One region of the Oceanobacillus phoenicis genome, then DNA from elsewhere that is predicted to be linked to it. Evidence: predicted binding sites of a transcription regulator. Region 1 holds the regulator's gene; each other region holds the start of a gene.

Region 1 (3,220 bases):
TTAACAGTTGAGTGCTAATCACAATTATTATAATAATTAATTCTATAAAAAAATGCAAGCAAAAGAGAGTGAAGAATTTATATTTTTTAATCAATATATGTAGCAATCAAATATTGAAAAATAATACTGCATTTTCTTTTCATTTAATAGCTTGTTCTGATTATAATAACTATATATGCATATGTTAAACTATAGTAATTAGTACAGTACATGATAAAGGAGCGTTTTATTTGAGTCGTAGATATTGGTATGTCATTCTTACATATATTATTATGCAGTTTTCAGGGTTGCTTTTTTCACCAATTTTAACAGTGGTTTTCGGATTATCTATCACTGATGCAACTATTTATTGGTCGATATTCTCCTTTGGCCTAGCGGTGGTTGTTACGCTATTCTTTCTAAAACCAGATATGCAAATGCGAAACGACAACGCTGCAGGAATTGAAAGCATAATCCTGTGGTCCATCCTCGGTGTGTTTATGGCTTTATTCGCGCAAGGTATTGCTGCCCAAATTGAAATAGCCATAGGGATTGACCCTGGTTCAGAGAACACCCAACAAATTATGGATATTACTCGAGCAGCACCCATCTTTATGATCGTACCGGCTATTTTTGCACCAATATTAGAAGAAATTATCTTCCGCAAAATTATATTCGGTGAGCTTTATAAGCGAATGAATTTCTTTTTCGCTGGGTTACTCTCTGCTGTTATATTCGGGTTTATTCATTTAGATCCAACGCATATTCTCATTTATGCATCCATGGGATTTGTATTTGCATTTCTTTATGTGAAAACAAAACGAATTATCGTTCCTATAATCGTACATGCAGGGATGAACTCCTTTGTTTTATTAATGCAATATAATATTGATCCTGAGGAGCTGCAGCGAATGTTAGATGAGATGCAAATGATATTCTTTGGAGGTTAATCCATGAAACATCCTTATTTAACAAGAGCAATTCTATACTTTCTCGTTGGAATTGCTTTTATATATTTCGGGGTTCAAAGTAAGGACAGCACGGTTTGGAATACTGTTACATTAATTTTTGCAGCTGTTTCTGCATTATGCTTCTTTGTTTCCTTCAAGATGTTCGGTTATCACAATAAAATAAGAAAAAAGAAAAAGTAGACTGTTAATTGCAGTCTACTTTTTCTTTAATTCTTTTCTAAAAACTTCGGATTTTGACAACCGCTTACATAATAATCGATTTAAAATAGTGAATTAATTACTGTAATGAATAGTGTTTAAGAAAATATACAAGTGATTGAAGTTCGATCGCTAAATCAATGTGATGTACACGAATATGGCTTGGTACTGTAATTCTTGCTGGTGTAAAATTTAGTATTCCACTAACACCATGTTCGACCAGTTGATTTGCAATTGCATCTGCTTCATCTGCAGGTATCGTTAGAATCGCAACCTCTGTGTCCTTTAATCTTTCCCCTAGTTCGTCAATATGATAGACTGGAACTCCTCCGATATCGGTGCCTACCTTTTTCTCATCAGCATCAAATGCAATGGTAATACGGATGTTATTGTTTTTCATAAAATTATAATGTAAGAAAGCTGTACCTAAATTTCCAACACCTATTAATGCTACCTCTGTTATTTCGTGTTGATCTAATGTACTTTTAAAAAAACCTAGTAAGTATTCGACATTGTATCCGTATCCTTTTTTACCTAGTGCACCGAAGTAAGAGAAATCTCTACGAATGGTTGCGGAATCTACTTTAACCGCTTCACTTAATTCTTTTGATGAAACACGCTTTTTTCCTTGTTGATTTAAGTTATTAATGAAACGATAATATAATGGCAAGCGTTTTGCAGTTGCTTGCGGAATCTTGTTTTGTTCCATACGACCTTCCTCTTTTCAATGCTTAGAATAATTATCATACTATATTTATTTTAACAGATTATTCCTTAGAAGTCGTGACATTTTTCACAATAATATTGTCGCTTCTATGGCGATAAGCTAAACTAGTATTATGAGGTGACAATGAAATGATACTGATGCAATTAAACGGAATATCAAAATCTTTTGGCGCAGAAGAGATTTTGTCTAATATAAAAGTAGAAATAAAGGACCAAGATCGAATAGCCATCGTTGGAAGAAATGGTGCAGGAAAATCGACACTACTAAAAATAATGGCAAATGAACTCTCTCATGACGAAGGAGAATTTTTCAAACCGAAAGATCTTACCTATGGTTACCTATCACAACATATGAAGTTAGAATCAGGTAAAACAATATGGGATGAGATGGCGGATGTATTTTCCCATTTACAACAGATGGAGAAAAAGTTACGTGAATTAGAAACAAAAATGGCAGATCCTACTGCAATAGATGAAGCTAGTTACCAAGCAATTTTAAAAGAATATGATAACTTACAAGTTCGCTATCAAACAAATGGTGGTTATACGTATGAATCGGATATAAAATCGGTACTTACTGGACTCTCATTTGGTGATTACGATTATGGAACACCGATTAACGAATTAAGTGGCGGACAAAAAACAAGACTTGCTCTTGGTAAATTATTACTACAAAAACCTCAACTACTCATCCTCGATGAGCCTACAAACCATCTGGACATTGATACACTAACATGGTTAGAAGGTTATCTTGTAAATTATCCTGGTGCTATTGTGATTGTTTCCCACGACCGTTATTTTCTTGATAGAACCGTTTCGATCGTTTATGAAATTTCTAGACATCATTCTAGAAAATACCACGGTACCTACAGTAAATACTTGGAACAAAAAGCACTTGATTACGAACAAGAAATGAAAGAATATGAAAAACAACAAACGGATATTAAACGAATGGAAGAATTCATTCAAAAGAATATCGTCCGTGCTTCCACTACAAAACGAGCACAAAGTAGACGGAAACAATTAGAAAAAATCGATAGAATGGATCGTCCAATGGGTGATGAATCATCCGCTTCGATGTCATTTCAAATTAATCGTCGTAGTGGAAATGACGTGTTAAAAATCTCTAATTTAGGCTTCCGTTATGAAGAGCAACAAGAACCTACATTCCGTCATGTTAATCTCCATGCAAATCGTGGAGAACGAATCGCATTAGTAGGTCCAAACGGGATCGGAAAAACAACGTTACTAAAGACCATTGTGGAAAAAGAATCTCCCTTTGAAGGAGACATTCAATTAGGAACGAATGTACAAGTTGGTTACTATGATCAGGAGCAAACCGAACT
Region 2 (3,220 bases), 3.0 Mb from region 1:
CCTTCCCGAGCATAAGCGATAGCGGCAGCTCTTCCAATACCAGAGTCACCGCCTGTAATTAATGCTTTTCTCCCCTTTAGTTGTCCCGATCCTTTATAAGTTTTTTCCCCGCAATCAGGAATAGGTGTCATTTCTCTTTGAATACCTGGTTGTTCTTGAAATTGTTTTGGAAAGTCTTCATTTGTATATTTCGTTCTTGGATTTTGTGGCATATGGATTGCATCCTTTCTTGAATTTGTACGTATAGGTTATTTTCCCATGTATACCAGAAAATTAAACATCTATCACAAAAAAGGCCTATCCAATACCTTATGATTACATCCGTACTATTTTTAAACATGTATGGCTTGCATTGCTGGTTCGTAAATTCCCTGAAGTGTCTGAACGCTATGGTTAAATTTCTTCTGTTCTTCTTCATTCATTGGAACTTCTATTATTTCACAAACACCGTTTCTGTTAATAATCGTTGGAACCCCAATACATACATTGTTTACATGATACTCGCCTTGAAGAAAAGTGCTAGTGGTTAAAATGCTATGTTCATCTTTTAAGATTGCTTCCGTTACACGGACGAGACTCATCGCAATGCCATAAAAGGTAGCTCCTTTTTTCTGAATGATGCGGTATGCAGCATCTCGAACATTAATAAAGATGTCATCTAAGTCTTCTTTTTTATATGATTCACTTCGTTTAAGATACGTAAGAAGCGGTACCGTTCCTATAGTCGCTGTGCTCCACAATGGGAGTTCCGTATCTCCGTGCTCACCGATAATGTAAGCATGAATATTTTTTGGTGATAGATGGAAGTATTCTCCTAATTCATAGCGCAGCCTTGCTGTGTCAAGTGTAGTCCCACTTCCAATCACACGATGAGGAGGTAGCCCACTAAATGTTATGACTGCCTGGGTTAAGACATCGACGGGATTTGTAGCAATTAGAAAAATACCATTGAATCCGCTATTCATCACATCAGCAACAATTTCTTTAAAGATGTTCATGTTTTTTTCTACAAGGTCTAGGCGAGTTTCCCTAGGCTTTTGGTTCGCTCCAGCGCAGATACAAACGATATCGGCTTCCCTACAATCTTCGTACTCTCCTAACCATACATTGGTTAATGATGGGGCAAAGGCTTTTCCGTGATTTAAATCCATTACATCACCTAATGCTTTATCTGCATCTAAATCAATAATTGCTAATTCTTCCGTCACGCCTTGATTCATCAATGCAAATGCATAACTAATACCAACCGATCCACCACCTATGAGTACCACACGATTCACTGCTTGTTGATTTGTTTTCATCCACATCACACCCTTATCGTTTAGAATATGAAATATCTTCCATATTTATATTGTGAATCATTTCACAAATACTGTCAATATAAATTCTGAAATTTAAAAAATCATTTTGGTGTTCTACAATTGAAGCGCAGATATTTCTGTTATTATGCAATGACAGTACAGTTATTCGAGATAACTATTATTATAAGGAGCTAAGTTGATGCGAATTAATAATTTCACATAGTTAATAGAGAACATTTTTAAAAACCAAAACGAAGCCTGAATATCGGAAAAAGTAGTAAATAGCCCATCACGGAACAGCCATTATCCCGAGCCCCGACCCGTCCCAGCAAACATTTGCCGTAACATGTGCGGTAAACTCTTTATAAAATTCTACCTGGTCTTTTTCGGAGCGGAAAACGAGATAAGCTTTCATTACAATTTAGATTTATATATATTATAATTTAAACTAATTCATATTTATTTTACGCTTATAACTTATATACGATTCTTTTGTTAAGTTTTTGTAAACTAACTTTTTTGTAAGAAGTATATATGTTACTATCATTATTGAGTTTCGATAACGAATTTCGATATCGAAACTCACACACTATTGGAGGTATCATTTTGGAGGATAGAGTATTACGAAAGCTGTTTCTGGGGTTTATACACATTCATATATTACACCATGCGAATGAACACCCGGTTTTTGGGTTATGGATGTTAGAAGAATTAAGAGAGCATGGATATAGTATAAGTGCGGGAACACTTTATCCTATTCTACATTCGATGGAAAAAGACGGACTACTTTTAAAAGAGGATCGGAACGTCGAAGGAAAGATTAGAAAATATTACACAGCAACAGATAAGGGAGTAGTAATTTTACAAGAGGCAAGAGAAAAAGCATATGAACTCTTTAAAGAAATCAAAGACTAACGAAAAGGAGTATATCATATATGGGTTATAAGCAGAGTGAAAAATCCTCATTCAAAGCGTTGTTGGAAATACTATTCATTTCCACTCGTTTAGGACTAACCTCTTTTGGTGGGCCAATAGCACACCTCGGTTATTTTCATGAAGAGTATGTGAGAAGAAGGAAGTGGATGGATGAAAAAAGTTACGCCGATCTTGTTGCGTTAGCGCAGTTTTTACCAGGTCCAGCTAGTAGTCAGGTGGGGATTGGAATAGGTGTAATGCGCGCAGGTACCTTAGGCGGGATAGTATCTTTCATCGGATTCACGTTACCATCGGTGATTGCGTTAGTCATTTTTGCTTTGTTGATGCAAAGTTTTAATGTAGGTGAACTCGGATGGATACACGGATTAAAATTAGTTGCGGTTGCGATTGTAGCGCATGCAATAATTGGAATGGCTTCAAAGTTAACACCGGATCTGCAACGAAAGACAATTGCATTAGTTGCTTTGGTCATCACGCTTTTATGGCAAACGGTCTACTCACAAGTCGTTGTTATTCTGATTGCAGCAATGGTTGGTTATGTTATATATAAAACTTATAGCAATGATGTAAAAGAATCAAATACTCAGGTAAAAATATTAACGAATAAGTTTGGATTTATTTGCTTGTCATTGTTTTTTGGTTTGTTATTACTCCTTCCAATTCTAAGAGAGATCACGACATCTCATTGGGTGGCTATGTTTGATAGTTTTTATCGATCAGGTTCGCTTGTTTTTGGTGGTGGACATGTTGTACTTCCGCTATTGGAAAGGGAATTCGTACCTACCGGATGGGTGAGTGAAGAAGCGTTCTTAGCGGGTTATGGTGCTGCTCAGGCTGTGCCTGGACCGTTATTTACATTTGCTGCGTATCTTGGCGCCGTCATGAATGGATGGATCGGCGGCTTAGTAGCTACGATAGCTATATTCTTACCAGCATTTTTATTAATATTAGGTACGTTACCTTTCTGGAATAGTTTACGGAAT
Region 3 (3,220 bases), 1.7 Mb from region 1:
GAACTGCTATCGCCATTGTTGTAATGGAGAAGATACTGTTTGTAAGTGCACCTTGACCCATTGTAAAGAAGTGGTGAACCCAAACAACAAAGGATAATAGTGAGATAATAACCATGGAAGCTACCATCGATTTATAACCATATAGGTTTCTTTGTGAGAATGTCGAGATAATCTGACTGTAAATACCAAATGCAGGTAATATCAAGATATATACTTCCGGATGTCCCCATATCCAGAATAAGTTTGCCCACATCATATCCATACCGCCGTCGGATGTTGTAAAGAAATTCGTAAAGAACTGACGGTCAAGAGTACCCATTAATAGGGCGATTGTTAATACAGGGAATGCAAATACAATAATAATATTTGTAATTAAAGCGGACCAAGTGAACATTGGCATTTTCATCAATTTCATACCTGGTGCACGCATTTTCATTATCGTGACTACAAAGTTAATACCAGTCATCAGTGTACCAATACCGGATATCTGTAATGCCCAGTTGTAGTAGTTAACACCAACATGTTCACTAAATTCTGGTCCTGCTAGAGGATAATAGTTGGTCCAACCAGCATCTGGTGATCCTCCAACAACGAAGGAAATATTGAACAACATTGCACCAGCAAAATATAGCCAGAAACTTAGTGCGTTTAAGCGAGGGAATGCAACATCTCGCGCACCAATTTGCAATGGAATAACATAGTTCATTAAACCTATAATAAATGCCATGGCCATGAAGAAAATCATAACCACACCATGGGTGGTAAATACTTCATTATAATGCTGTGCATCTAAGAAACTGTTGTCAGGTACTGAAGTTTGTAGACGCATCATAACTCCATCAGCACCACCGCGGAAAAGCATGAGAAGTGCTGAAATTATATACATAATTCCGATACGTTTATGGTCAACGGTAGTCAACCATTCATTCCAAAGGTATCCCCATTTTTTGAAGTAGGTAATGCCTACAACAACCGCAATAGAAACAAGTGCAATGGCAACTAAGGATGCATAAAGCATCGGATCGTCATGCGGAGGAATGGCAAATCTTTCTAATATATTCATATTTTATGAATCTCCTTTCGATGCTCTTGTTGCATGAATCTTAAAAATTAGTGGTGATCGTGCCCTTCATCTTCAGACTCAGATGGTCCATGATTATGAGGACTATTCTCACCTTCAGGAGCAGGTTTGAATTCTTGATGTGTTCCTGTGAATGTCATTTGACCAAGATGACCTGGTTCTAGTAACTCTTCAAACTTATCTTCTGTAAGAGGATCTGCTGTAGCATGAATTTCCTCTATCCAAGTGTCAAATTCGTCATGAGGCATAACGGTTACATTAAACATATTTTCTGCAAAACCTTCACCATTAAAGTTAGAGTTTCTTCCTACAAAATCGCCTGGGTGATCTGCAACTACGTTCAATGTATTTACCATGTCAGCCATTGCATATTTCTGACCAGCTAGTTGAGGAACCCAGAAACTAGAGATTGTACTATGAGAATATAATCTAAATTCAACATTTCTATCCTGTGGTATAAATACATAGTTTACAGTTTCAATATCTTGTTCTGGATAACTAAAGTGCCATTTCCAGTTAGAAGACGATGCATAAATAACTAAAGGCTCTTCATCTTCATACCCTTCAGGTACAGATTCTACTTGATACGTAGAAATAACAGAAACAACTGCTAAGAATGTTACAATTAATACTGGAACCCCTACAATAATTCCTTCTACAATAGGACTTCCTTCTATGTGTGGTGGCTCATAATCGTCACTTTGTTTTGAAGCTCTATACTTAAACAAAACAACTGCTAGCATTGCTATTACAACAATTACAATTACTGCCATTGTTATAATTGAAATCCATATAACATTTGCGGTCGTTGCTGCTTGTGGCCCCTTAGGATCAAGTACGAGTAATGGTTCACAACCCGCTAAGAACAAAGCTGTTGCTGTTAATAACATTATATAGGCCCACTTTTTCTTCATGTAGATACCCCTTTCATCGGTATGTTTATGGATAGTTTGTAAAATCCTATCAAGTTAACATGTCAGAGACAATCTTAATACTCGTAAACTAAAATAACAAGAGTTTGAGAAATGCTTCACAAAATGTTCATGAATATGTGGAATTTATATGGATAACAAAAAAAGTTGTAACAGAATGCTTGACATCTTTTTTAAATAAAAAGGAAGTGAGGTAATTGTTTGCTGTGATATAATAGCCGAAAGGGGGATTAGATATGGATCCGTTAGATGTAATGTTAGATATGGACCAATTACTTCCTTATTATAAGCCGATCGTCAGTGCAGATACGCAAATGATTATTGGATATGAAGTGATTGCTTATTTTCAAAATAAGAATGGAAAGTTACAACGTATGGATTGGTTTTTTGATGATGTATCCATTCCAGATGAATTTCGTATAGAAGTAAATACGTATCTTCAACGCAAAGCGATAGAGAATAAACTGGAAAAGAAAAATAATAGTTTAGTATCTTTTTATTATGACGCTGATTTACTAGTTCGTAATAATGGTGAACAGTTACTTGCAATACTTGAAGAATATCAATCAAAAGGATTAAAATTAAATGAAATAATACTAGAAGTGAAAGATACTGCATTTCCAAAAGATATGGATCAACTATCTAATCTAATGAAATATTTAAAAACATTAGGTGTAAAAGTCAGTATTCAACTTGAAAATCCCAATGGTATCCTTGACCAACTAGCTACATTACATCCAAATGTATTAAAAGTAGATACTAGTTTTCTAAAGGATGATTTATTACCTCATTTATACAAAGATGTGTATCATGCGATTTCCATGTTGTCACGTAAAATTGGTGCATCGCTCTTATTTAAAGGAATTAACAACTATAATCAATTTAATTATGCATGGAGAAGTGGCGGACAATATTATCAGGGTAGGTACTTAATTCATCCTCAGAAAGATTTTGTAGATGTTGATAGCTGTAAATCAATCATTCAAGATAGTTTTAGGCAATTCGTTACATATGAACGAAAAAAGGGTAAAGCGCAACTGGAACTTCTTGAAAAAATTCACGCGACATTTACTAGTATTTTAGCACAATCAACATTAACTGATAACTATGACGAATTTATATTAAATGTAGGTAAGGCATGTAAGGAATTCGCTTTTCGTGTTTATATTTGTGATGAAGAAGGAATTCAACTCTCTTCCAACGCCGA
Region 4 (3,220 bases), 3.6 Mb from region 1:
GGGGTGCCATTTTTATTATTAGCCTTAGGGCAAGTGTTTGGTTCAATTATTGCAGGAACAATAAGTGAAGCGATGGGCTACCCATTCTTGTTTATTTTCTCTGCTCTAATAGGCTATTTAACCATCTTTATATGGCCGAAAACAAAGAATAAACTAGAAGCTGAGCCATTGCGTGGCTCACAGTGATGATCCATGAACTGACTGAAATGAAATTAGTTAATGATTTAATGACATTCAATGAAGAACCATATATGATTGATATATTGGAGGACGGAGGATATATACGTTTTTTATAAAAACCATTTTTCTAACGGCCATAAAGAGGTGGGGATTTAATGAATAAAGAAGTTGTTGGCAAATGTAAGGTATGTGGGGACAACGTTTATTGTTCAGGTGGTTTTTTAGAAGGAGTTGTACAAGAAAATAAAACACTCTTATGTTTGTCTTGCGCAGGAAGGGATAAAAAGGATTGACACTCTAAGTGACTGTCAATCCTTTTTTTCTTTACTTCGAAATAGGTTCAAGAGGTCCAAATAATTCCATGTGAATATCTTTATCGGAAACATCCATATTTTGCAGGTCATTGTTTATAGCACTCATGAATGGCTTAGGTCCGCACAAATAAAAAGCAGCATCTTTTGTAGGAATTACCTTTTTTAACCAATCATAATCGATATATCCTTGTTTATCTCCATCAGTGATATTTGTAGGTTTACTAAATACAACATATTGCTTCACTTGATCATAAGAATTTGCTATTTCAGATACACTTGATCGCATTGCTTGATGATCAATAGATTTGGAAGCATGAATGAATATAACACTCCGACTAGGCTGAAGTTCTACAACGGACTCTAGCATGCTGATAATCGGAGTTAAACCAACGCCACCACTAATCAAAACGAGAGGACGTTGGTCACGTACATCTAAAATAAAATCACCAGCAGGTGCACTAATTGGCAAAACAGACCCTTCCTCCACGGAATCGTGTAGATAATTTGATACAATACCAACCGGGTTTTTTGAAGCTTCTCGTTTTACACTAATACGATAAAAATCTTTTCCTGAAGCAGTTGATAAGCTATATTGTCGTAAATGTTCATATGGTTCATTTTCTATTTGCGCTTTGATTGTAATGTATTGCCCGGGTTTGTAGGTAGGGATTGGTAAATCATCAACTGGCTTTAAATAAAAGGAAGTAATGTCTGTACTTTCTTTCACTTTTTTAATAACGGTAAAATTACGAAAACCGGTCCAACCACCGACCTGGTTTTCTTTTTCGTTGTACATCTCTTTTTCTACTGATATAAAGATATCCGCAATAACAAAGTAAGCTTTTTTCCAGGCTCCTATGATTTCGTCGGTAGCTGCATCTCCTAATACGTCCTTAATCGCTATTAGTAAGTATTTACCAACAATCGGATATTGTTCTGGTTTAATATTTAAACTTGTATGTTTATGTGCAATTTGTTTGACATATGGTAATATCTCTTCCAATTTCTCAATATTAGCCGCAGCAGCATATACTGTATTTGCTAATGCTTTAGATTGAGCTCCTTTACGTTGATTTGTTTGATTAAAAACATTACGTAGTTCTGGATTATTTTCTAAAAGTATTTTATAAAAATGTTTTGTAATGGATTCTCCATGTTCTCTCAATACTGGCACAGTGGCTTTAATAATTTCTGTCGTTTTTTTGTCTAAAAGTAAGGTTGTGTTTGACATGAAATCACTCCTAATAAAAGATGTATTTTCTATACATCTTTTATTTTATATGTTTAAATTGCTATTACAATAAGTTAAAATCAACTTTGTGTTACAATAATGTGAAAGATTTGACAAGTGGGTGTGTAAGATGAACTTAAAGAAATATACGGACTATGCATTGCGTGTATTAATTTTTACTGGTTTAAAATCGGATCAAGAGCTTGCGAATATTAAGGAAATAGCCGAGGTTTACCAAATATCACAAGAACATCTGAGGAAGGTTGTACATGAATTAACGAAAAAAGAATTAGTTGTCACGATTCGCGGGAGAAATGGTGGGATAAAGCTAGCAAAACCAGCTTCAGAGATTAATATAGGTCTTTTAATCAGACAGTTAGAGAATGATTTTGTTTTATTAGAGTGCTTCGATAAAGGGACGAACCATTGTGTTATTTCTCCTGGATGTACACTCAAACATGTGATTAATAAAGCATTGGTAGCTTTCTTTAAAGTTTTAGAAGAATATACACTAGAAGATTTAATTAAGAATGAAGAAGAATTGCTAGCACTAATGGGAATGGAAAGGAATAATTGATGAAGGTGGAGAATAAAATGACGATTGTCTTACAAAGAATTTATGAAAACTCTGAATCCAATGGATATAGAGTTTTAGTGGATCGAGTATGGCCTAGAGGAATTTCAAAATCGACCGCTAATTTAGACGACTGGGCGAAAGATATTACCCCTAGTCCAACTCTAAGAAAATGGTTTAATCATGAACCGGAAAAATTTAATCAATTCAAAAAGGAATATAAAAAAGAACTACTTGAAGATCAAATAAAGATAAATAAATTATTAGAGTTAAAAGAAATTCTAGAAAATCAAAATCTGATTTTGCTTTATGCAGCAAAAGATAAAAAACATAATCATGTTTTGGTTTTAAAAGAGGTTTTGGAGAATTATAAGTATTAAACCGGAACTTTCTCAGCCAATAGAGGGCGAGAACCAACTATATTAGCTGAAAAAGGATTTGGCTGGCTTTTTAAGAATGATTAAGTAATAGTATTTTATTTATTTCTCACTGTTAATAAATAATATCCATTAACTAAGAGTAATCCGATAGTCATAAGGAAAATAGAAAAAATCTGACTTTCATTAAAAATGGAATACACAGTTGCTAAAAATATAGCAAAGACTAGCAAGAAGTTTAGTAAGCTATGTGATTGGTATAATCCATCTAAAATAACTTGCTTCTCTCCGTCATCAGTCATATCAAGAACTGATTGAGTATAATCAGTATTTATTTCTCTATTTGGGTATGTCTGCTTCATAATATGTGTCATATAGAATGATAAAACGAGTGAAACGATGATCAATATAATAGCAATAGTTGTTAGGAAGACATTTTTAGTGCTGATAATACTTAAGCTAAGTGCCAGGACGGATAAAATAAAACTAATATTGGTATATAGCGAATAATCCGCAAATAATTTATATTTTTTGTCTTCTATTT

The links. Region 1 encodes Rex, which represses fermentation and respiration genes when NADH is low (regulators of the CRP and FNR family bind a similar motif). Its sites were predicted from a motif close to TTGTGAAATATTTCACAA; they were not measured.
Region 2: ABC346_RS05255 (L-lactate dehydrogenase) is a predicted target of Rex. The motif match lies at 1,352-1,369, and genes of this name have one in related genera.
Region 3: qoxA (cytochrome aa3 quinol oxidase subunit II) is a predicted target of Rex. The motif match lies at 2,100-2,117, and genes of this name have one in related genera.
Region 4: nsrR (nitric oxide-sensing transcriptional repressor NsrR) is a predicted target of Rex. The motif match lies at 1,825-1,842, and genes of this name have one in related genera.

Annotation. Positions count from the first base shown of each region.
Region 1 is NZ_JBDFME010000001.1:3,938,816-3,942,035, forward strand. It holds gene ABC346_RS19690 (CPBP family intramembrane glutamic endopeptidase) at 231-929, shown strand; gene ABC346_RS19695 (YdiK family protein) at 933-1,130, shown strand; gene ABC346_RS19700 (redox-sensing transcriptional repressor Rex) at 1,228-1,857, opposite strand; gene ABC346_RS19705 (ABC-F family ATP-binding cassette domain-containing protein) at 2,004-3,220, shown strand, end outside.
Region 2 is NZ_JBDFME010000001.1:970,504-973,723, forward strand. It holds gene ABC346_RS05250 (SDR family oxidoreductase) at 1-212, opposite strand, end outside; gene ABC346_RS05255 (L-lactate dehydrogenase) at 333-1,301, opposite strand; gene ABC346_RS05260 (PadR family transcriptional regulator) at 1,908-2,216, shown strand; gene ABC346_RS05265 (chromate transporter) at 2,237-3,220, shown strand, end outside.
Region 3 is NZ_JBDFME010000001.1:2,239,180-2,242,399, forward strand. It holds gene qoxB (cytochrome aa3 quinol oxidase subunit I) at 1-1,063, opposite strand, end outside; gene qoxA (cytochrome aa3 quinol oxidase subunit II) at 1,111-1,995, opposite strand; gene ABC346_RS11100 (EAL domain-containing protein) at 2,250-3,220, shown strand, end outside.
Region 4 is NZ_JBDFME010000001.1:381,833-385,052, reverse strand. It holds gene ABC346_RS02055 (MFS transporter) at 1-186, shown strand, start outside; gene ABC346_RS02050 (hypothetical protein) at 336-473, shown strand; gene hmpA (NO-inducible flavohemoprotein) at 505-1,725, opposite strand; gene nsrR (nitric oxide-sensing transcriptional repressor NsrR) at 1,856-2,302, shown strand; gene ABC346_RS02035 (DUF488 domain-containing protein) at 2,320-2,679, shown strand; gene ABC346_RS02030 (DUF3169 family protein) at 2,775-3,220, opposite strand, start outside.